4 regions of the Citricoccus sp. K5 genome follow, and region 2 is predicted to be linked to each of the others. Evidence: riboswitches for the same ligand, from Rfam matches in the RefSeq annotation. Region 2 holds a riboswitch; each other region holds the start of a gene.
The links. Region 2 has a riboswitch for S-adenosylmethionine ahead of BOSE125_RS15055 (LLM class flavin-dependent oxidoreductase). Riboswitches for the same ligand answer to the same signal wherever they lie in the genome.
Positions count from the first base shown of each region.

Region 1: it holds a riboswitch for S-adenosylmethionine, as region 2 does, so the genes downstream of both, BOSE125_RS11945 (flavin reductase family protein) here and BOSE125_RS15055 (LLM class flavin-dependent oxidoreductase) in region 2, are expected to answer to the same signal.
Region 3: it holds a riboswitch for S-adenosylmethionine, as region 2 does, so the genes downstream of both, BOSE125_RS01000 (acyl-CoA dehydrogenase) here and BOSE125_RS15055 (LLM class flavin-dependent oxidoreductase) in region 2, are expected to answer to the same signal.
Region 4: it holds a riboswitch for S-adenosylmethionine, as region 2 does, so the genes downstream of both, BOSE125_RS02930 (O-acetylhomoserine aminocarboxypropyltransferase/cysteine synthase family protein) here and BOSE125_RS15055 (LLM class flavin-dependent oxidoreductase) in region 2, are expected to answer to the same signal.

Region 1 is NZ_LR732817.1:2,662,871-2,668,207, reverse strand. It holds gene BOSE125_RS11960 (aldo/keto reductase family protein) at 1-321, opposite strand, end outside; gene BOSE125_RS11955 (cold-shock protein) at 449-652, opposite strand; gene BOSE125_RS11950 (RNA-binding S4 domain-containing protein) at 901-1,389, opposite strand; gene BOSE125_RS11945 (flavin reductase family protein) at 1,455-2,012, opposite strand; SAM riboswitch class IV at 2,086-2,205, opposite strand; gene hisD (histidinol dehydrogenase) at 2,328-3,635, opposite strand; gene BOSE125_RS11935 (mechanosensitive ion channel family protein) at 3,739-5,337, shown strand, end outside.
Region 2 is NZ_LR732817.1:3,342,142-3,347,478, reverse strand. It holds gene BOSE125_RS15065 (winged helix DNA-binding domain-containing protein) at 1-104, opposite strand, end outside; gene BOSE125_RS18035 (hypothetical protein) at 309-794, shown strand; gene BOSE125_RS15055 (LLM class flavin-dependent oxidoreductase) at 884-2,287, opposite strand; SAM riboswitch class I at 2,352-2,443, opposite strand; gene BOSE125_RS15050 (anti-sigma factor domain-containing protein) at 2,510-3,340, opposite strand; gene sigK (ECF RNA polymerase sigma factor SigK) at 3,337-3,933, opposite strand; gene BOSE125_RS15040 (acyl-CoA dehydrogenase family protein) at 4,132-5,337, opposite strand, start outside.
Region 3 is NZ_LR732817.1:218,715-224,051, forward strand. It holds gene BOSE125_RS00980 (queuosine precursor transporter) at 1-511, shown strand, start outside; gene BOSE125_RS00985 (MmcQ/YjbR family DNA-binding protein) at 558-1,007, shown strand; gene BOSE125_RS00990 (formate/nitrite transporter family protein) at 1,146-1,991, shown strand; gene cynS (cyanase) at 2,006-2,443, shown strand; SAM riboswitch class IV at 2,609-2,723, shown strand; gene BOSE125_RS01000 (acyl-CoA dehydrogenase) at 2,816-4,189, shown strand; gene BOSE125_RS01005 (acyl-CoA dehydrogenase family protein) at 4,186-5,337, shown strand, end outside.
Region 4 is NZ_LR732817.1:681,369-686,705, forward strand. It holds gene BOSE125_RS02915 (phosphotransferase) at 1-45, opposite strand, end outside; gene BOSE125_RS02920 (CPBP family intramembrane glutamic endopeptidase) at 192-1,046, shown strand; gene BOSE125_RS02925 (VOC family protein) at 1,133-1,789, opposite strand; SAM riboswitch class IV at 1,990-2,104, shown strand; gene BOSE125_RS02930 (O-acetylhomoserine aminocarboxypropyltransferase/cysteine synthase family protein) at 2,186-3,550, shown strand; gene BOSE125_RS02935 (homoserine O-acetyltransferase) at 3,567-4,688, shown strand; gene BOSE125_RS02940 (DUF2231 domain-containing protein) at 4,693-5,253, opposite strand; gene BOSE125_RS02945 (class I SAM-dependent methyltransferase) at 5,259-5,337, opposite strand, start outside.

The DNA.
Region 1 (5,337 bases), 680 kb from region 2:
GGATCCGTTGATGGACTCCATGATGTGCTTGCGGGAGAGGCCGGTGTCATTGTGGCCCTTGGGACCGGTGGGCCAGTAGACCTTGGTGAACACCTCGAGGGACTCCCGGCGTTCGTTCTTCAGGGCCTCACCCAGGACGCTCTCCGCCTTGGTGTTCGCATAGGTGTCCGCCGTGTCGAAACTGGTGATGCCCTGTGCCAGGGCCTCCTTCACGCAGGCATGGGCCGTCTCGTTCTCCACCTGGGAGCCGTGGGTGAGCCAGTTGCCGTAGATGATCTCTGAGATCTTGAGCCCGCTGTGGCCCAGGTAACGAAATTTCATGGTTGTACCCTAGACCGGATTCCGTTTCAGTGGTGCGCTGACATGGCGCGTTGGTCACAGCAGAACGGCCACCGTCCCCGAGGGGAGAGTGGCCGTTCTGGAGCCTGAAGGGTTCAGGCGAGCTCGATCAGAGCGGGCGGACTGCAGCAGCCTGCATGCCCTTGGGGCCCTGCTGGGACTCGAACTCGACCTTCTGGTCTTCCTGCAGTTCGCGGAAGCCATTGCCCTCGATGGCGGAGAAGTGAACGAAGATGTCAGCGGACTGGTCGTCCGGAGAGATGAAGCCGTAGCCCTTCTCTGCGTTGAACCACTTGACGGTACCGGTAGCCATGATGGGCCCTTTCCTGAGGTTGTAAACCCGTCGGTCTTCCGACGGGGGCGAAGCGGCGTGTGCGAAACCGCTTCCTACAACGCCCCGAACGGCCCGAGGGCCAACCGGTCCGCAGTGGTGACGGACTTACTGCTACTACTACTTCTGTGTCACATAATACGGGAGAAACCGCGGAACTGAAGCCCTCAATTTCCACTGTGGGCATTCTTTTCCCGGTGTTCATCTGAGCCCATCATCGGTCCAGCAGCTCACTGGCGATCGAGGCCGCGATCGATGCTGAGATCGAGATCGGGCTCTGCGTCAGACTCAGGAGCGGCACGGCCGCGGAGCCGGTCCAGCTGGCGCCGGTCTCGCTTGGTGGGCCGGCCTGCACCCCGGTCTCGGCGGGGCACGGCCAGCAGTTCCCGGGGCACGGGTTCCGGGGAGTGGTCGAGGTAGTGCCGGACAGCCTCCGGAGCGCCGACCCGCTTGGCCACCAGGCCGGTGACCTCGAGGATCCGCTCGCGTCCGGGCAGCCGCAACCGGATGGTGTCGCCCGGCTTGACCGGTTGGGCGGCCTTGGCCGGCTGCCCGTTGAGGCGGACGTGGCCGGCCCGGCACGCCGTGGTGGCGGCCGAACGGGTCTTGTACATGCGCACGCCCCAGAGCCAGGCATCCAAGCGGACCGAGCCGGCCGCCGCGGTGCCCGCGCCTGCGGCCGAACCTGGACGCCGCGCGGACGGGGTGGCGGAAGGCATGCCGGACATCCTACCTCCGGACCGGACGCCTGCCCCCGAGGGGCGCTGGGAGGAAGGACGTGAGGCTACTGGTTTCCCTCGGCGGTGCGCAGATTGCGGAAGGCCGAGCGGTGGAACACGATCGGCTCGTGCTCTGCGGAGTGATCGTGCACGCCGTGCACCTCGAGCAGGACCATGGTGTGGTCACCGGCGGGCAGCTCGGAGTAGACGGTGGTGTCCAGCCACAGGGCGGCGCCGTCCAGGAAGATCGCGCCCTCGTCCGTGGACCGGATGTCCAGGCCGGCGAATCGGTCCCCCTCCTTGGACGCGAGCTGACGGCAGACGTCGGTGTGGTCCTCGCCGAGGATGGAGATCCCGATCCGCTCGGCCTGCTTCAGCCGGGGCCAGGTGCGGGAGGTGTTCTGTACGGCGAAGGAGACCAGCGCCGGCTCGAGGGAGACCCCGACGGTGAAGGACGAGGCCACGAGTCCCTCCTTCGAACCGTTGGCGACACCGGCGAGCGCCGCCACGCCGGAGGGGAAGTGGGAGAAGGCCGAGCGAAGAGTCGGCGTGGACAGATCTCGGTTGAGGTCAGTGTCGAGGCCGGGGGCCTGCTGCAGGTCGTGGGTAGCCAGGGCGGTCATGGTGGGTCCTCCGTCCGAAGGCGAATCTGCACGGCGGCACGCCACGGGAACGTCCCGATCGGCACCAGCAGAAACGCGGTACTTGCCTGCCGGGGCATCCGGTAGGCCGAATCCTCACCTGGAGCACCCCACTACTGCGTGAAGAGGGTTGCCGTCCCGCAAGCCAGGGCTGTAACAGCGGGAACTCATGATTCTGGGTCCACACTAACGACGGACTTCCGGAGCGGTCAAAGGGTTTCTCGGACTGTGAACCCCCGTGACCTTCGCCCCGGCATGCCAATGGGGCGAAGCAGCCGCTGAGGATCAGGCAGCGGGTCAGCGGAATCGCAGGGAGACAGCCTCGCCGTGGGCCGGCAACCCCTCCGCCGTGGACAGGGAGGAGATCTTGGTGTCCAGTTCCTTCAGCCCCGTCTCCGTGTAGCGGATGAGCTGCTGCAGGCGCAGGAAGCTCACCGTGTTCAGCCCGGAGGAGTAGCGGGCGGAGCCACCGGTGGGCAGCACGTGGTTGGATCCGGCGGAATAGTCCCCCAGCGGCACGGGCGAATGCGGGCCCACGAACACGGCGCCGGCGTTGGACACCCGGCGGGCCGTCTGCAGGGGGTTCACGGTGTGGACCTCGAGGTGCTCGGCCGCGTAGGCGTCGGCCACGGCCAGCGCCTCGTCCAGGGTCCCCACGAGCAGGATCCCCGACTGCGGGCCGCCCAGGGCCTGGCGGATCTGCTCCTCGTGGAGACTTCCCGGCACCTGACTCTCAATCTCGGCCGCCACATCCCGGGCCAGCTCGGGCGAGGTGGTGATGAGCACGGAGCCGGCCATGGGATCGTGCTCGGCCTGGCTGATGAGGTCGGCGGCCACCCACCGGGCGTCGGCGGTGCCGTCGGCCAGTACGGCGATCTCGGTCGGTCCGGCCTCCGCATCGATGCCGATGGTGCCGAGCAGGGCGCGCTTGGCGGCTGCCACGTAGATGTTGCCCGGCCCCGTGACCATGTCCACGGGGGCACACACTCGGGCGCCGTCGTCGTCCGCCACCCCGTAGGCGAACATGGCCACCGCCTGGGCGCCGCCCGCGGCGTAGACCTCGTCCACGCCGAGCAGGGCGCAGGCCGCGAGGATGACGGGGTGCGGCAGGCCGCCGAAGTCCTTCTGCGGCGGGGAGGCGACCGCGAGCGAGGTGACGCCGGCGGCCTGGGCCGGGACCACGTTCATCACCACGGAGGAGGGGTAGACGGCACGGCCGCCCGGAACGTAGAGGCCCACGCGGTTCACCGGGACCCAGCGGTTCTCGACGACGGCCCCCTCCCCGAGCTCCACCTCCGACCCCGCGGGGACCTGGGCGGCGTGCACCTTGCGGGCGCGGTCGATGGCCTCCTCGAGGGCGGAGCGGACCTCCGGGTCCAGCGACTCGAGCGCCTCGGCGAGCTTCTCGGCCGGCACGGCCAAAGACGGCGGCCGGATCCCATCGAACTGCTCGCCGAGATCCAGCACGGCGCGAGCCCCCTCGGTACGCACCCGGTCCAGGATCGGCATCACCTTTGGCACGGCGGCGGCCACATCGACCTCGGCGCGTGGGAGCACCGTGGCGGGATCGTAGGTGCGGCCGCGCAGGTCCGTGGTGGCAAGCATGGGATGGCTCCTGTGATTCCGAGGGATCGGCTGGTTCCGGTGGTCCAGCGTCCATTCTCCCCCCGTTCAGGAACGTCCGAGAACCAGATGACAGACTGGGGCCATGCCGAGTTTGTCCTTCTTCACCGATCTGTTCACCGCTCCGCCCACCACCACCGTCCTCGCGTCCGGGGCGGGACTGGACTCCGAGCCGACGGCGGAACCGAGCGGGTCCCCGGAGAACATGCAGGACAGCGTCCGCGAGGGGGCCGAAGGCGCCGTCGACTCGCTCGGACCGTTCTGGGGGATGCTCTCCACGGTGGCGATCTCCGTGGCGTTCGCGCTGGCCGTGCTGGTGGTCGCCTGGCTGCTGGTCAACGCCCTGCTGCGCCGCAAGCCACAGCTGCGCAACCAGGTCGCCCGGTGCCGGGTACCGGTGGCGGTCGCGGCGGTGCTGCTGGCGGTGCGGATCGCCCTCGGACTGACCGCCTCCGCCTATGCCTGGTTCAACGGCGTGAGCTTCCTGCTGATGGCCGGCATCATCGGCTCCCTCGCCTGGTTGGCGCTGCGCGTCGTGCGGGTCGTCGAAGAGCGGTTGCTCGGCAAGTACGCCTCTGAAGGGGTGGACGACCGCCGTGACCGCAAGATCCGCACCCAGACCGTGCTGCTGCGGCGCGTGATCCAGGCCGCCGTCATCGTCATCGCCGTGTCCATCGTCCTGCTGACCATTCCCCAGGTCCGCGCGGTGGGCGCCGGCCTGCTGGCCTCGGCCGGCGTGATCTCCGTGGTGGCCGGCCTCGCCGTGCAGTCCACCCTGACCAACGTGTTCGCCGGCATCCAGCTGGCATTCACCGATGCGATCCGCGTGGGAGACGTGGTCACCGCGGACGGGGTCTACGGCACCATCGAGGACATCACCCTCTCCTACGTGGTGGTCAAGATCTGGGACGGGCGCCGCGTGATCTACCCCTCCAGCCACTTCACCACCACCCCGTTCGAGAACTGGACCCGCACCGGGTCTGCCTTGTCCGGGACCGTGGAGATCGACGTGGACTGGCGGGTTCCGGTAGACGCCACCCGCGAACGCCTCAAGGCCTTGCTCGCCTCCACCGAGCTCTGGGACGGCAAGGACAGCACCATCCAGGTGAGTGAGGCATTGGGAGGCACGGTGAAGCTCTGGGTGGCGGTCTCCGCCCGCAACGCCGGTGATCTGTGGGACCTGCGTTGCCTCGTGCGGGAGGACCTCGTCAACTTCCTGCGCAGCGAGCACCCCGAGGCGATCTACGCGCAGCGCTTCGCCGAGACGCCGGTGCAGGCGCCTTCCCTGGCGCCCCTCGGCGCCGAGACCGGCGCAGTCAGCCCCGGTGCAGCCGCGCCCGGCACGGGGGTGCCGGCGGGACAGGATCACGACGGCGGCGCGTCCGGTGGCGTGGCGTCCGGTGCTGCCGCGCTTCCACCGCGGACCCCCACCAGCCCCCTACCGCAGGTCAATCCCGTCACGGGTCAACAGCCGACCACCGGGACCACCGCAGCCGTCACGGGCTCCACGCCCCTGACCCGGTCCAGCGACGACTCCACGGTGTTCACCGGATCCATCACCGCGGTGGAACGCAACCGCGAGTTCGCCGGCCCGGGCGAGGCGGCCTTCGCCGAACGGAAGGAGAAGGCCGCCGAGGCCGCTGACTCCGAGGGCGTGGATCCCGAGACGACTGACGCCGAGGCT
Region 2 (5,337 bases):
CACGTCAGCCATCGCGCCGCCTCGGCGGCCGTGGGCAGCGGATCGATCAGCCCCTGGGAGATCAACCGCATCCGTGCCACCTGTTCGGAGCTGAGAATCAGCATGCCCCCTCCTTCGCTGGGGACAGTGTGCCACGGAGCCGTAGGACTGCGCCGACTGCCGCTGTAGTCGGCACCATGCCTGAGGAAAGGCTGTGAATCCCCCGGTGCCCGGCTGTGCACCGATTGACCTGACTCCGCCCGCGGTGAAGACTCGGGACATACCCGAGCGGTCACCCCGCCACGGGCAGACGCCACAAAGGAGACGACATGAAACGATTGATCACCCTCGGCATCGGCGCGGCCCTCGGATATCTCCTGGGTAGCCGCGAAGGACGAAAGAACCTCGACAAGTTCGCCAAGAACGCGCAGAGCTTCTGGAATGACCCGAAGACCCAGGACCAGGTGCAGAAGGCCACCTCGGCTGTGAAGGACCAGGCTCCGGTTGTGGCGGACAAGGCGGCGGGCCTGGCGGACAAGGCCACGGACGCCCTGAAGGACAAGGCGCCGAACCTGGCGGAGAAGGCGGACAAGGCCAACGCCGCCGCCCACTCGGCCACCGAGAAGGGGGCCAACGCCGCCCAGGGGCTGGCGGACAAGGCCTCTGATGCCGCAGAGAAGTCCACCGGCAAGCACGCCACGGGTGACGCCAACGCCTCGAGTGGCCAGAGCACGGCGAAGTCCGCGAAAGGCGACACGCTCTCGGATCCGTCCCAGTCCCTCGAGACCGAGGGCGGCGGACCGGACCGCTACTGATCCGGCACCGTCCCACCACGCACCGGAACCCCGGTCCCCGCTTCAGGGGACCGGGGTTCCTGCATACCCCGACGCCGGCCCCGCACCTCTCAGACGGCGGCGCGGTTCCGCAGGGCGAAGGATGAACCGTAGTGGTTCTGCGGCAGGTGGTCGCCCTGGCCGAAGAGCTTGTGGCGCATGGTGCCCTCGGTGTACTCGGTCTTGTAGCGGCCGAGCTGCTGCAGCTCCGGGACCACGTACTCGACGACGTCCTCGAAGGTGCCGGGGGTGATGTGGTAGGCGAGGTTGAAGCCGTCCACGTCCGTCTCGTCCTGGATCCGGGCCAGTTCCCGGGCCACGGTCGCACCGGAGCCGATGATGACCGGGCCGAAGCCGCCCACGCCGCACCACTCGGCGAGCTTACGCACGGTCCACTCGATCGAGTCGTCGCCGGAGGCCTTCTTGAAGGTCTCCACGGCGGACTGGATGGCGTTAGACTTCACGTCCCCGATCGGCTCGTCCAGCTCGAAGTCGGCCAGGTTGATGCCCATCCAGCCGGACATCAGCACGAGGCCGCCCTCCACGTCGATGTACTGCAGCAGGTCCTGGTACTTGGCCTGGGCCTCCTCATCGGTGGCGCCGGTGACGACGGTCTGCATGGACATCACGCGGACGTCGTAGGGATCACGGCCGGACTCGACCAACGCCTGGCGGATCTTCGCGGTGGTGCCCTTGATCAGGTCATCCGTGGGTGAGTTGATGAACACAGCCTCGGCATGCTTGCCGGCGAAGGCCCGCCCGCGGGTGGAGGCGCCGGCCTGGTAGACCACCGGGGTGCGCTGCGGGCTGGGCTCGGTGAAGGCGATGCCCGGGGTCTTGAAGTACTTGCCCTCGTGCTCGATCCGGTGCACCTTGGACGGGTCGACGAAGACGCCGGTCTCCTTGTTGTACTGCACGGCGTCGTCTTCCCACGAGCCCTCGAGCAGCTTGTAGACCACGTCCAGGTACTCGTCGGCGTGGTTGTACCGTTCGTCGTGCTCCATCTGGTCTTCCTGGCCCATGTTGATGGCGGCGGAGGGCAGGTATCCGGTCACGACGTTCCAGCCCACGCGGCCCTCGGTCAGGTGGTCCAGGGTGGCCAGGCGGCGGGCGAAGGGGTACGGGTGCTCGTACGCGGTGCCGGCGGTGACCCCGAAGGTCAGGTTCTTGGTGACGGCGGCCATCGGCGGGACCACGAGCATCGGGTCGTTGACCGGGACCTGGGTGCCGGCCTTGAGCGTGGCCTCGTCGGAGGCCCCGTAGACGTCGTAGGGGCCCAGCACATCGGCGATGAACAGGCCGTCGAAGAGGCCCTTCTCCAGGGTCTGGGCCAGCCCGGTCCAGTAGCCCAGCGTGTTGTAGTCGCGGGCGTGGTCCTCCGGGTGGCGCCACAGGCCCGGAGACTGGTGGGCCACACAGTTCATGTCGAAGGCGTTGAAGAGGATCTCCCGCTTCCCGGCGGGGGTGGTGGGCACGCCCTCGGGGAGATCGTTCGATCCATGGGCGTTCTCGTTGCTGGGGACAGACACGGTGGTGCTCCTTCCATCGGTCCTGGCGGTAGCACCTGTCCGGTTCCCCGGTGGTTGCTGCGGCGTCGACGAGCCAGATCTCTCGGCCGCTCTGGATGGGTACCCATCGATTCCACCACACCTCCGGGCGCGACCCCAACCGAGGTTCACGCGGAGTCACCCGGCGAGTCAGCTCGAGGCGAGGACCACGATCGGATCCGTGGTCGGCGCCTCGGACCCTCCGGCCGGCTCCACGGTGACGGCGAGCGCCGCATCCGCCGGGACATCCTGCATCCGCACGAGGGCGAGGCCGTCCTGGACTTCCAGCAGCCCGGCCGACTCGGGGGCCGCCTCACCCTGGATGGTCCACATCTGGTAGGCGCGGCCCTCAGCGGGGACCGGCAGGCCTCGCGCCGCCAGCACGGTCTCGCCGGACGGAGCGCGGGCCACCTCGACCTCACCGCCGCCGGTCACCGGGGACTCCAGCCGTTCGGCACCGTCGACCTGCAGGATCTGCTCGATCGCCGTGAGCTGATCGCCCTCGGTCACGCCACCCGTGGGTGCCCACGGCTGGCTCACCACCACGGCCACAGCGACGGCGGCGGCCGCGGCGGCCGAAACCGCCCCCACCCACCAGCGGCGCGCGGTCGGCCGGCGTCGGGCACGGTGGCCGTCCAGATCGGCGACGCCGGCTCGCTCGGTGCCGGGGCGGCTGTCCGCACCGTGCCCCGTCAGGGGCGAGGCGTCGCTATCCGCGGCAGGCCGGGCGGCCGAGCCGGTCACGGCGACGGCTGAGAGGACACGGTCCCGCAGGTCGGCGGGAGGCTCGGCCGGTGTGCTCACCGCCAGGCGGGAGACGGTGCTGCTGAGGGCATCAGCCCGGGCCCGGAGCTCGGGGTCTGAGCCGAGCCGCTGCTCGATGGCACGGCGCTCGTCCTCGTCCACGGCGTCCAGGGCCCAGGCGGCGAGCAACTCCGCGTCGAACTCGTTCTTGATCTCGTGCTCGTTTCCGTTCGTCATGCTCCCACCCCCAAACAGTCCTGTAGTCGTTGGAGCGCACTGCGCATCCGGGATTTCACGGTGGCCAGTTTGGCACCGAGTCGTTCAGCGACCTGCCGGTAGGTCAGTCCGCCGTAGTAGGCCTGTGTCACGGCCTCATATTCCAGGCCGGTCAGCGTGCCGAGGCATTTCGTCACGCGCTCCCGGTCCTCCGCCGATTCCACGGCCTCGGCGACGTCATCCCGGTCCCGCTCGAACCCGGAGACACCGGCCCGTTCCTCCCGGTCCCGGCCGGATTGGGTGGAACGGATCAGATCGACGGCCCGGCGGTGGGTGATCGAGCAGACCCAGCCGACCACGGATCCGCGGTCAGGGTTGAAGCGCTCGGCGGAGCGCCACACATCCACGAGGGCCTCCTGGGTGACGTCGGCCGCGAGGTCGGCGTCACGCACGATCTTCCGTGCCAGGCCGTAGGCCGAGGGGGCCACGGCGTCATAGAAGGCGGCGAAGGCCTCCTGGTCTCCGGTGGCACTGCGCTGGAGCAGGCCCACCAGGTGGGCGTCCCGCTCGCGCGCAGCACTGCGGCCGGGTCCGGTGCCTGCAGTGCTCGTCATGGCTCCACCCTATCCGGGCAAGGGGCCAGGAACGGCTTACCTGTCAGGGGCGTCGCTCAATATGGGTGGTGTTCTCATCCGCTTGGCTCCTTGGGTGTCGGTCCGGTGGTGGCCCGGTGGGGTGTCGGTCCGGTGGCCTGCTTGGCCGCCGGGTGCTGTCTGGTGTTCGGAGCCGACGCCCCCGCGGATGGGTCTGGCTCAGACCTCGTCGGCGACCCCGGTCTGGAGGTAGGGCACCGTCTGGGTGCCGTTGACCTCCCAATCGCCCACCATCCGGGCCATGAACACGGCCGGATCGTGGCTGGCGATGGTCCGGGCATTGCGCCAGTGCCGGTCCAGCTGCAGGTCCGTGCTGGTGGCAGAGGCGCCGAGCGTGTCGAAGATCCGCGTGCAGGTGTCCAGCACCAGCTTCGGCACCATCACGTGTGCCCGGTGCGCCGTCAGGGCGGCGCGGTGCATCGCCTCGGCCGTGGCGCCGCCGCCGTCCATCCCGACGCCGGCGAGGGCCAGTGCCGCATCCAGGTCCCGCCCGGCGGCGCGCACGAGCTCCTCGGCAGTGGCCTGCTGGGCGGAGAGCTCGCCGATGATCCCCAGCAGCTGATCATCCTCGCGCGGGCTCAGCCCGCCCCCGGTGTTCGGCGAGCGTCTCCGCCGCCGGGTCTGCTCCACGCCGTCGCGCAGCGCGGCCCGTCCGATGCCCGCCAGCAACGCCATCAGCGTGGACTCGTGGTGCAGTGGGACCGGCCCGTCGGCGGGCGGCAATGCCAGCAGCTCCTCGACGCCGGCCCCGTGGAACTCCATGGTGCCCGTCCCGGTGAGTCGCTGGCCGAAGCCGTCCCAGTCGTCCTTCACAGTGATCCGCGGTTGCCGCACCCGCACCACGGCGAGCGCGACGTCGGCCCGCTGGGAGCCGCCCCGGCCGCCCGGGCCGGCGGCCGGCGTCGTGCCCTGGGGCGTGGCACTCCGGGAGGTGGTGGCGCGGGGCAGGACTTTGCGCCGGAAGGAACGGGACACGCTCCGGTCCAGCTGGACGGTGGCCAGGGCCCACGTGGAGAAGATGCTGCCGGTCGTGTAGTACTTGCTGCCGCTGATCAGCAACTGCCCCGCCTCGTCCTGGGAGACGGTGGTCCCGAGCCCGCCGAGCGGTGCATCGCGTCCCTCGGACAGGGCGCTGCCGGCCACCTCTCCCTCGACCACGCGCCGCAGCCAGCGGTCCTGGACCGTGCGGTCGGGCTGGGCCAGCACATGCTGGACGAAGCTGAGGTGGCTGCGCAACAGGTGCGCGGTGTTGGCGTCCACGGCGGCAAGATCCATCAGCAGCCGGAAGGCGTCCTCCTGGCCAGCCCCCGCTCCCCCGGCGGACTCTGGGACGCTGAGGGCGCCCAGGCCCTGCTCGCGGAGCTG
Region 3 (5,337 bases), 3.1 Mb from region 2:
CATCATCGGGGACGTGGTCTCCGAGGTCTACGGATTCAAGGCCTCCCGGCGCGCCATCGTCACCACGTTCGCCCTCTCTGTCTTCGCCGCGCTCTGCTTCTGGGTCATCATCGCCCTGCCCGGCGCCGAGTGGTACGACGGCCAGGACGCCCTCGTCCGTACCCTGGCGCCCGTGCCCCTGATCGTGTTGGCTTCCCTGCTCGGCTTCCTCGTCGGTCAGCTGGCCAACTCCTGGCTCATGGTCCGCCTCAAGCGCCGCTCCGGCGAACGCCTGCTCTTCGGCCGGCTGGCAGTGTCGACGTTGGTCGGTGAGTTCCTGGATACCCTCGTGTTCTGCTCCATCGCCGCCGGCGTCATCGGGATCACGGACCTGCCGACCTTCCTCAACTACGTGCTGGTCGGCTTCGTGTTCAAGTCCGTCGTCGAGATCGTGCTCTCCCCGGTGACCATCTGGGTCATCGGCCGGGTCAAGAGGGCCGAGCCGGCCTACGCCACGGTTCCCGAGGCGTAGGGAGCCGAGACTTCACGCTGCCTCGGTCGCCGGGAAAACTGGGCTCATGGCCCACGCGAAGATGTACGACGACGGCGACCTCCACTTCCAGCGCGTCCGCGCCTTGGCCTTGACCCTCCCGGCGGCGGACATGAAGGTCTCCCACGGGAGGCCGGCGTTCTTCACCCAGAAGGTCTTCGCCTACTACGGGGCCTCGGTCAAGGACACGGGCAGCGCCCAGGAACGATCCGGTTCGACAGCCGCCGGGGACGGCTACGTCCAGCACCCGCAGGTGGTGGTGATCAGACCAGAGGAGGCCGACGTCTCGTTCCTGGAGCAGGATCCACGGGTCTTCCGGCCGGCCTATCTGGGGCCAGCGGGCTGGTTCGGCATCGACCTGGACGGGCTCGATCCGGCCCGGGACGAAGGATGGGATGAGATCGCCGAGTGGCTTGAGACGAGCTACCGGCTCACCGCAGCGGTGAAACTGGTCAGGGAACTTCCTCGGCGGGAATGAGCGCAGGGACGTCTCACCGCATCCCGCACGGGGAGTGAGGGAGATTTCGCGGCCCCGTGCAGGAACGGAAACACCGCAGAAACGCACTCTTCCTAGGTTGGGGGTATGCCCGGCCCCTCGCCCTTGGAGTGATGTCACATGTCCTATGTCAGCCCGCCAGACTTCGTGAAGCACATGGTGGACGCCGGTGAGTCCAAGGTCTTCATGTCCACCCGGGACACGCTGATCCGCTCGTTCATGGCCGGTGCCATCCTGGCGCTCGCCGCCGCGTTCGCCATCACCGTCACCGTGCAGAGCGGCAACGCACTCGTGGGTGCGTTGCTGTTCCCGGTCGGTTTCATCCTGATCTACCTGCTCGGCTTCGACCTGCTCACCGGTGTCTTCACCCTGGTCCCACTGGCGTGGATCGACAAGAGGCCCGGCGTGACCATCGGCGGCCTGCTGCGCAACTGGGGCCTGGTTTTCGTCGGCAACTTCGCCGGTGCCTTCTTGGTGGCCGTCATGATGGTGGTGACCATGACCTACGGCTTCCAGACCCCGCCGAACGAGGTGGCTCAGCAGATCGGCTCCATCGGCGAGGGAAGAACCGTCGGCTACGCCGAATACGGCGCGGGTGGCATGCTGACCCTCTTCATCCGTGGCGTGCTCTGCAACTGGATGGTCTCGACCGGTGTGGTCGCGGCCTTCCTGGCGAAGGACGTCGTGGGCAAGGCACTGATCATGTGGATGCCGGTCATGCTCTTCTTCTACATGGGATTCGAGCACTCCATCGTCAATATGTTCCTCTTCCCGGCGGGCCTCATGCTGGGCGGAGAGTTCTCCATCATGGACTACCTCGTCTGGAACGAGATCCCGACCGTGCTCGGCAACCTCGTGGGCGGCCTCTCCTTCGTGGGCCTGACCCTGTACGCCACTCACTACCGCACGGCAGCCAAGCGTCAGCCGAAGCTGCCGACGCTGTCCGACCATGTCGTGAGCCGCTGACCATGGACCCGATCATGCCCAAGGCGTACGCTGCCGATCTCGTCAACGCCGCCCGCATCCGTGCCGGCCTCACCTGGGCGGACCTCGCCGGCGCCCTCGGCGCCGCCCCGGTGTGGACCACGGCTGCGCTGCTGGGACAGCACCCGATGACGGCGGCCCAGGCCGACGTCGTGGTCGAGATGCTCGGTCTGGGGGACGACGTGGCCGAGAGCCTGCAGCAACAGCCGAACCGGGGCAGCGACCCGGCCGTGATGAACGATCCCACGATCTACCGGCTGATGGAGGCCCTGTCGGTCTACGGGCCGGCGCTGAAGGCGCTGATCCACGAGGAGTTCGGGGACGGCATCATGAGTGCCATCAACTTCAAGGTCAATCTCCACCGCCGTGCCGATCCGGATGGCGACCGCGTGGTCATCACCTTGGACGGCAAGTTCCTGGACTACCGCTGGTGACCGGAATGTCCCGGTCCGTCACCGGCCGTCACAGTCCGTCATCTGGGGCGGCCTCCAGCCATCGGGGCGGCATATCGGCAGTGAAGCGGGCCCAGATGACGCCAGTCCGCTGAACATGACCCGAGGCTTGGCGGCCGCGTGCTGACTGCCTAGGGTCAAGAACAGAATCACGAGATCCGGTGCTAAGCCCTGGCTGGCCGGACGGCAACCCTCTCACCGTAGTGGGGTGCTCCAGGTGATGATTCGGCCTCCGGGGACCACCGCGGGGCAAGTACGGCACCACCGTGAATGCAGATCTCGGCCACCAAGCCATGACGACGCAGTGTTCCGGGCCAACGCCATTCCGGTGTGCCATGGCTGACGGGGACACCCATGACGGACACCACCCACCTCGAACACCGCTCCGCGCTGACCAGACTGCCCACCTTCGAGGAACTGAGGGCGGCCATCGGCCCCTCCGGGCCCACGGACGCCCAGCTCGCCGAGCACTTCGCCCCGGTCTTCGCGGCCGTCGCCGCGGGAGCCGCCCAGCGTGAACTGGACCACGAGCTGGCCTTCGCGGCCATCGAGCACCTGCGCGGCGCGGGGTTCACGCGGGTGCGCCTGGGCCGGCGCTACGGCGGGATCGGGGCGAGCCTGCCCCAGCTGGCGGACCTGCTGGTGGACCTGGCCGCCGCGGACCCCAACCTGCCCCAGGCCCTGCACGGGCACTTCATGTTCACGGAGCAGCACGAGAACGAGTCCCAAGGGGCGGTCTCCGAGTGGTGGCTGGCCGAGGTGGCCGCCGGCAGGATCTTCGGCAACGCCCTCGTGGAACTGCCGCCGGCCGCCGGCAAGCGCCCCGTGCACTGGATCGACGCGGACCAGGACACCGTGCAGGCGGCCGCCGCCACGGGCACCACGGAGGTGGCCCGGATCAGCGGGGACAAGTTCTACTCCACCGGCGCGATCTTCGCGGACTACCTGCTGGTCTCCGCGGTCCGGCCCGGGCTCGAGGAGGATGGACCGGTCTTCGCGATCATCGACGCCCGTGATCCTGGTGTGCAGCGCATCGACGACTGGAACGGCTTCGGCCAGCGGCTCACCGCCTCCGGCACCACCATCCTGGACCACGTCCCCGTGCGGGCCCAGCGGACGCAGGAGTTCAACGTCCCCACGGGCGTTCTGGCCTACACCGTCCTGTGGATCGTGCTGGCGGCCACCCAGGCGGGGATCGGCGCCACCGCGCTGGCCGAGGTCACCGCGTTCGTCCGCGGCCGGCGTCGTACCTATGACCACGCGGTGGCGGAGACGCCGGCGGAGGACCCGCTGGTGCACCAGGTCATCGGTTCGGTCTCCGCGAAGGTGGGCTCGGCCCGGCACATCGTGCGGGGCGCCGCGGCCGTGGTGGAGGAGTCCTTCCTCCAGGTCAGGGGGCATACCGACCTGGAGGACCCGGTGGTGCTCCAGGCCCACGCCCGGGCCAACGTCGCGCTGTCCGAGGCGTCGCTCGTGGTGTCCGATCTGATTCTGGAGGCCACCAACCAGATCTTCGAGTCCGGCGGCGCATCGGCCACGGATGCCAGCCGGCAGCTGCACCAGCACTGGCTCAACGCCCGGACGATCGCCAGCCATACCCCGCTGATCTACCGCACCCAGGCCGTGGGCGACTACCGGATCAACGGCGTCATCCCGCCGTTTCACTCCACGGCCCGCAACTCCGCCGCCGCGGAGGCCGCCACCACGTCCACCACAGAAGGAGCATGATGACCACCACCGCCGAGCGCACCACCGCCTCCACCGGAAGCGAACCGTCCGGACAGGCATACCGTGCCGTCCGGGAGCAGCTGGCCCCGGTGTTCGCGGCCATCGCAGGCAGCGCCGCCGAACGGGAGGCCGAGCACATCATCGACCGCGACGCCGTCCGGCGGCTGGCCGCGGCGGGGTTCACCTCCCTGCGGGTGCCGGCGGAGTACGGCGGCGCCGGACTCTCCTTCGCGGAGCAGGCACACCTGATCGTGGAGCTGGCGGCGGCGGACTCAAACCTGGTCCAGGCCCTGCGTGCGCACCTGATCAACCAGGAGAACGTGCTGGGGCACCCGGACCCGGTGTCCCGGGATCGGTGGCTGCGCCGCCTCGGCGAGGGGGCCGTCGTCGGGAATGCCGTCACGGAGATCAACAACGCCGTGGGGGAGGGGACCACCACGCTGGTCCAGGACGCCGAGGGCACCTGGCGGCTCAACGGCACGAAGTACTACTCCACCGGAACGCTCTACGCCGACTGGATCATCGTGGCGGCCGTGGACGCCCACGGTGAGGAGATCGCCGCCACGGTGTCCGTGAACGCCCCGGGGATCACGAGGCTGGACGACTGGGACGGCTTCGGCCAGCAACTCACCGCGTCCGGCACCACGGTGTTCGAGAACACGCCGGTCGAGGCCGAGGAGGTCTACACCGGCGGCCTGGATGACGGCACCCGCGTTGCCACCGGCCAGGCCAGCTGGCAGTTCCTGCACCTCGCGGCGTTGACCGGCATCGCCGAGGCCATCGTGCGGGACGTCAGCGAGTACGTCCGCGGCCGGCGTCGTTCCTTCAGCCACGGGACCGCGGAGCTGCCGCGGGATGATGCCCAGGTGCTCCAGGTGGTCGGCGAGCTCTCCTCCGCCGCGTTCGCCGCGCGGGCCGCCTTCGACTCCGTGGTCTCCGCGCTGGGCGGCGTCCTCGAGCGGGAGGCCGCCGGTGAGGACCTGCCGGAGGAGGACACCAACGCCCTCTATGTCCGCGTCTACCAGGCCCAGCAGGTCATCGCGAAGAACGTCCTGGCCGCGGCCACGCACCTGTTCGAGGTGGGTGGCGCCTCGGCCCTGAGCCAGTCGAAGCGGCTGGACCGGCACTGGCGCAATGCCCGCGTGCTG
Region 4 (5,337 bases), 2.7 Mb from region 2:
GGCGCAGGCGGCGGCGACGTCGTCAGGAGTCGGTGCGGAAGCCATGGATCCACGGTAGCGCGATGGCCGGCTCTGGCCGGGGTGGGACGAGGGGTCGGAAGACCAGGGGTTTCGGGCACTCCTACACTGGGGCGGTGACCACCCCAGCTTCGTCGTCTCCGAACGCCCCGACTCCGCCGACCCGTCCGGTAGTGGCAGGAGGGCTCGAGGCCCTGGCGGCCCCCTCTGCCCGGACGGTCCGCTGGGAGATCGCCATTGTGCTGGCGCTGTCCCTGGGGAAGTCGGCCGTCTACGCGATCGTCAATCTCATCGACAAGTGGACGCAGGCGCCCCTGTCCGGGCAGACCACCACGCTGAACCCGGCGCTGGACGATCGGCAGTACTTCGACCTGATGTACCAGCTGCTGGATATCGGTTTCGCCCTGGTCCCGGTGCTGCTGGTGCTGCACCTGGTGTGGATCCGGGGGCGCAACCCGCTCCGCACCTTCGGCCTGGACTTCCGCCGGCCGGGCAGGGACGTGGTCCTCGGAATCGGACTGTTCCTGGCGATCGGCCTCGGGACCCTGGCGGTCTACGCGGCCGGACGGGCCGCCGGCGTCACCACGGCCATCGTTGGCAGCGCCCTGACCGAGTACTGGTGGAGTACCCCGGTGCTGCTGTTCTCCGCGCTGCGGCACGGGCTGCTGGAGGAGATCATCGTGATGGCGTGGCTCTTCGACCGGCTCGGCTACCTGCAGCAGCGGCGCGCCGGGCTCGATCCGAACAGGCCCGGCAGTGAGGGTGGGCTGCGCACCTGGGCGAGCGGCGCCGTCGTTCCCTTGAATCCCGTCACCGTGCTGGTGGGCTGCGCCGTCCTGCGCGGCGCCTACCACCTCTACCAGGGGGTGGGGCCCGGGATCGGCAATCTGCTCATGGGGCTGGTGTTCGGCGCGGTCTACCTGAGATACCGGAGGGTGATGCCGCTGGTGATCGCGCACTTCCTCCTGGATGCCGCCGGATTCGTGGCGTACCCGCTGCTGGCGGCGGCGGGCCTGTTCAGCACCTGAATCCGTGACGTGAGCCTGGAGGGATTCACGTTTATCGGGGCTGAGAGGTGAATCCCTCCGGACTCAACGCAGGGTGGTGCGTGGAGTCAGAGCGTGACGGTGCCCTTGGGGGTCTCGAAGGTGACCTCGAGGATGCCGGGGGTGCCGGAGGGCGATTCGAAGACCACGTTGAGGTCCCCGACCGTCTCGTCCGGATCGTCCAGGCCCAGCCAGCCGCGCACGCGGTCGCGGGAGCCGGCGATCGTGATGGAGGACAGTTCGGCCTGGGGTGTGTGGGCCTGCGAGGGGTGCAGGTCTTCGGTGCCATCATCCCAGCGCAAGACATATGGGACCTGGGGGTCGGCGATGAGGCCCTTGATGCCGATCTGGCGCCACGTGAGTTCCCGGCCGTCCGGGAATTTGCGGTTGCCGGGCACGGACTGGCGCTCCAAGCGCTCCTCGAACGGTGCGAGGTCGTCCACGGTGACACACCAGCCCATCCAGCCGCCGCCCATCTCGGAGCGGGCGCGCACGGCCTGGCCGAACGGAGCCTTCTCGGAGGAGGGGTGGTCCAGCACCTCGACCACCTCGAGGTACTGGCGGTTGCGCAGCGGGAAGATCGCATTGCGCGTGCCGAAACGGGGGTGAACACCGCCCTTGACGCGCTCGATGCCGAGCGTTTCGGCGAGGCGGGCCACCGTGGCGGCGAGTCCTTCTTCGGGTCCAACGGCGTACGAGACGTGATCCAGGCGCATCATGCCCATATCGTCGCACTTTCTTCAGTCACGGACAGGTTAGGTTAACCTCACTTGAAATGTGCTCGAGGTCACAGGAGTGACCCTCGGCGGGCGCCGGGTGTCGGCGCCCGCGAGCACGCTGGCCACAGAAGCCCCGTGAGGCGCAATGCGACGCCCCAGGGCGGACGGGGATGAATCCCCGGAGCCGATCTGGCAGACTTGACGAAGGTCATGAGTGCCAGCATCAAGCCCCGGCTTGCTGGCCGGCAACCCTCCAGCTCGCGGTGGGGTGCCCCGGGTGAGGACCAGGCAGGTGCCAACCGGCACCGGCAAGCGCGGGCCACCACGCCGCGTCGGGTTGCTGGACGATGTCCCTGCCCGCCGGCATCACGCAGGTGGCCCTGGACTGACAGGAGTCGTCACGTGACTGACACCCCCAATAGCACCCCGAACGCCGAGGCCGCCCCCGATCCGGCCCAGTGGGGCTTCGAGACCCGCCAGATCCATGCCGGGATCCCGGAGGAGAACCCCTACGGCGCCACCGTGCTGCCGATCATCCAGTCGAACTCGTTCGACTTCCCCTCCGCGGAGGTCGCCGCGGACCGCTTCGCGTTGAAGGACCTCGGCCCGATCTACTCCCGCATCGGCAATCCCACCCAGGAAGCCGTCGAGGGCAAGATCGCCGCCCTGGAGGGCGGGGTCGGGGCACTGCTGCTGGCCTCGGGCCAGGCCGCCACCACCTTCTCTATCCTCAACCTCGCCGGGGCGGGTGACCACATCGTCGTGTCCGCCTCGCTGTACGGCGGCACCCAGAATCTGTTCAAGCACACCCTGGCCAAGATCGGCATCACCACCTCCTTCGTGCAGGATCCGGACAGCCCGGAGGGGTGGAAGAACGCCATTCAGGACAACACCAAGGCGCTGTTCGGTGAGACCCTCGGCAACCCCCGCGGGGACGTGCTGGACATCCGCGCCGTCGCCGACGTCGCCCATGGGGCCGGGGTGCCGCTGATCGTGGACAACACCCTGGCCACCCCGTACCTGCTGCGTCCGATCGAGCACGGCGCGGACATCGTGGTCCACTCCGCCACCAAATACCTCGGCGGCCACGCCGCGGCCATGGGCGGTGTGATCGTGGACGGCGGCACCTTCGACTTCGCCGCCCAGCCGGAGCGCTTCCCGGGCTTCAACACCCCGGATGAGAGCTACAACGGGATCGTCTTCGCCCGGGACCTCGGTGTGGACGGCATCCTCGGCGCCAACCTGGCCTTCGTGCTCAAGGCGCGGGTCCAGTTGCTGCGCGACTACGGCAGTGCGATCAGCCCCTTCAACGCCTTCCTCCTCAACCTGGGGCTGGAGACGCTGTCCCTGCGCATGGAGCGCCACGTGGAGAATGCCCGCCAGGTGGCCGAGTACCTGGAGGGCCACGCCCTGGCCGAGACGGTCATCTACCCCGGCCTGGCCTCCAGCCGGTGGCATGAGCGCGCCAAGCAGTACCTGCCGCAGGGTCCGGCCGGCTTCGTCTCCTTCGAGATCGCCGGCGGCCGCGAGGCCGGGGCCCGGTTCGTGGACGCCCTGCAGCTGCACCACCACGTGGCCAACATTGGCGACGTCCGCTCGCTCGTCATCCACCCGGCGTCCACCACGCACTCCCAGCTCACGGAGGAGGAGCAGCGTGCCGCCGGCGTGACCCCCGGCCTGGTCCGCCTGTCCGTGGGTGTGGAGAGCATCGAGGACATCCTGGCCGATCTTGACAACGGCTTCGCCGCGGCCGACGTGAGCGCCTAGGTCCGGAGGTATTCGCATGACCACCACCACCCCCCAGCCGACTGCCACAGGCCTGCCCGAGGGCGGCCTTCGCACCCAGCTCATCGGCGCCCTGGACTTCGAGACCGGCGGGCATCTGCCGGAGGCGGAGATCGCCTACGAGACCTGGGGCAGGCTCAACGCCGAGAAGTCGAACGCCGTGCTGGTGCTGCATGCCCTGACCGGGTCCACGCACGTGGCGGCCTCCTCCGGTGATCCGGAGGAGGGCTGGTGGGAGGGCGTCGTCGGCCCCGGCTGCGCCATCGACACCAACACCTGGTTCGTGATCGCCCCGAACATCCTGGGCGGTTGCTACGGGAGTACCGGCCCGTCCTCGCTGGACCCGGAGGGTGACCCCTGGGGTTCACGTTTCCCGTTCACCACCATCCGCGATTCCGTCCATGCCGAGGCGCGGTTGGCCGACGCGCTGGGCATCGAGCGCTTCCAGGCGGTCATCGGCGGCTCCATGGGCGGCGCCCGCGCCCTGGAGTGGGCTGCGACCTACCCCGACCGTGTGGCCGGCATGGCCGTCATCGCCTGTGGCGCGCACTCGACCGCCGAGCAGATCGCCTTCGCCCAGGCGCAGGTGCAGTCCATCAACCTGGACCCGAACTTCCGCGGCGGGGACTACTACCCGGGCCCGACGCCGGACGGCGGCCTGGGCATCGCCCGCAAGATCGCGCACATCACCTACCGGTCCGAACCGGACATGGTCGCCCGCTTCGGCCGCGCCGCGCAGCCCGAGGAGAACCCGTTCGGCGAGCCGGTCCGGCGGCAGGGGCGCTATCAGGTCGAGTCCTACCTGGACTACCAGGCGGCCAAGCTGGTCAAGCGCTTCGACGCCAACAGCTACCTGGTGCTGACCGAGGCCCTGATGAGCCACGACGTCTCCCGCGGCCGCGGGCCGGAGGCGGAGGTGCTCGGCTCCATCCGGGTGACACCGTTCATCGCCGCCGTCGAGTCCGACCGCCTGTACTTCCCGGGCCAGTCCCAGGAGCTCGCCCGCCAACTGCCCGGTGACGTGCCGGTGCACATGATCGATTCGCCGATCGGTCATGACGGGTTCCTGACGGACCTGGACCAGGTGGCCGCGGAGATGACGCGGGTGCTCGGACTCTAGGTCCTCACCCGACGCGCTCAGTCGGCCCGGCCCGGCCCGCGGTGCCCCGTGTCAGGGCCAGGTGGCCGCCGAGGAAGCCTGCAGATGCCGCGACGGCGTTGCCGGCCGCAGCCAGTCCGACCCCGAGGGCGTGACGGCCGCGGAGGCGGGCGACGAGAGATCCCAGGAACAGGAAGACGGCGGCGTCCGTTCCCAGCGCGTGGACCGCGCCGATCCGGTGATCGGCCCCTTCGGTCTCCGTCCAATCGGCAGCGCCGGCGAGGGCTGTCGGAATCGCGGCCAGCAACCCCGCCGAGACCAGCAGCGTGGCGCCGCGGCGTGACGGCGTCCCGCCGGCCAGGTCGAGGAGGGAGGCCCCCATCCAACTACCGAGGGTGATGTCGGTGAGGGGCGGGTGTATCGAGTGGCCGAGGGCGTTGGTGTGGAAGGGGCTGTGGCGCACCCGGTCGAGGATCGGCCCGTAGACGAATCGCTGGGCCTCGGCCAGGCGTTCCGCCGTGGAACTCTCGGCCACCGTGCGCAACATCGCTGCCGAGAGGGGTTCTGAGTCCGTTGTCCTGCGCATGGGGTTCAGCTCCTGGTGCCGACGGAGAGCAGGTACTCCATCTCGAACCGGGCTGCGTCGGCGGTTCCGCGGTTCCAGGTCGTC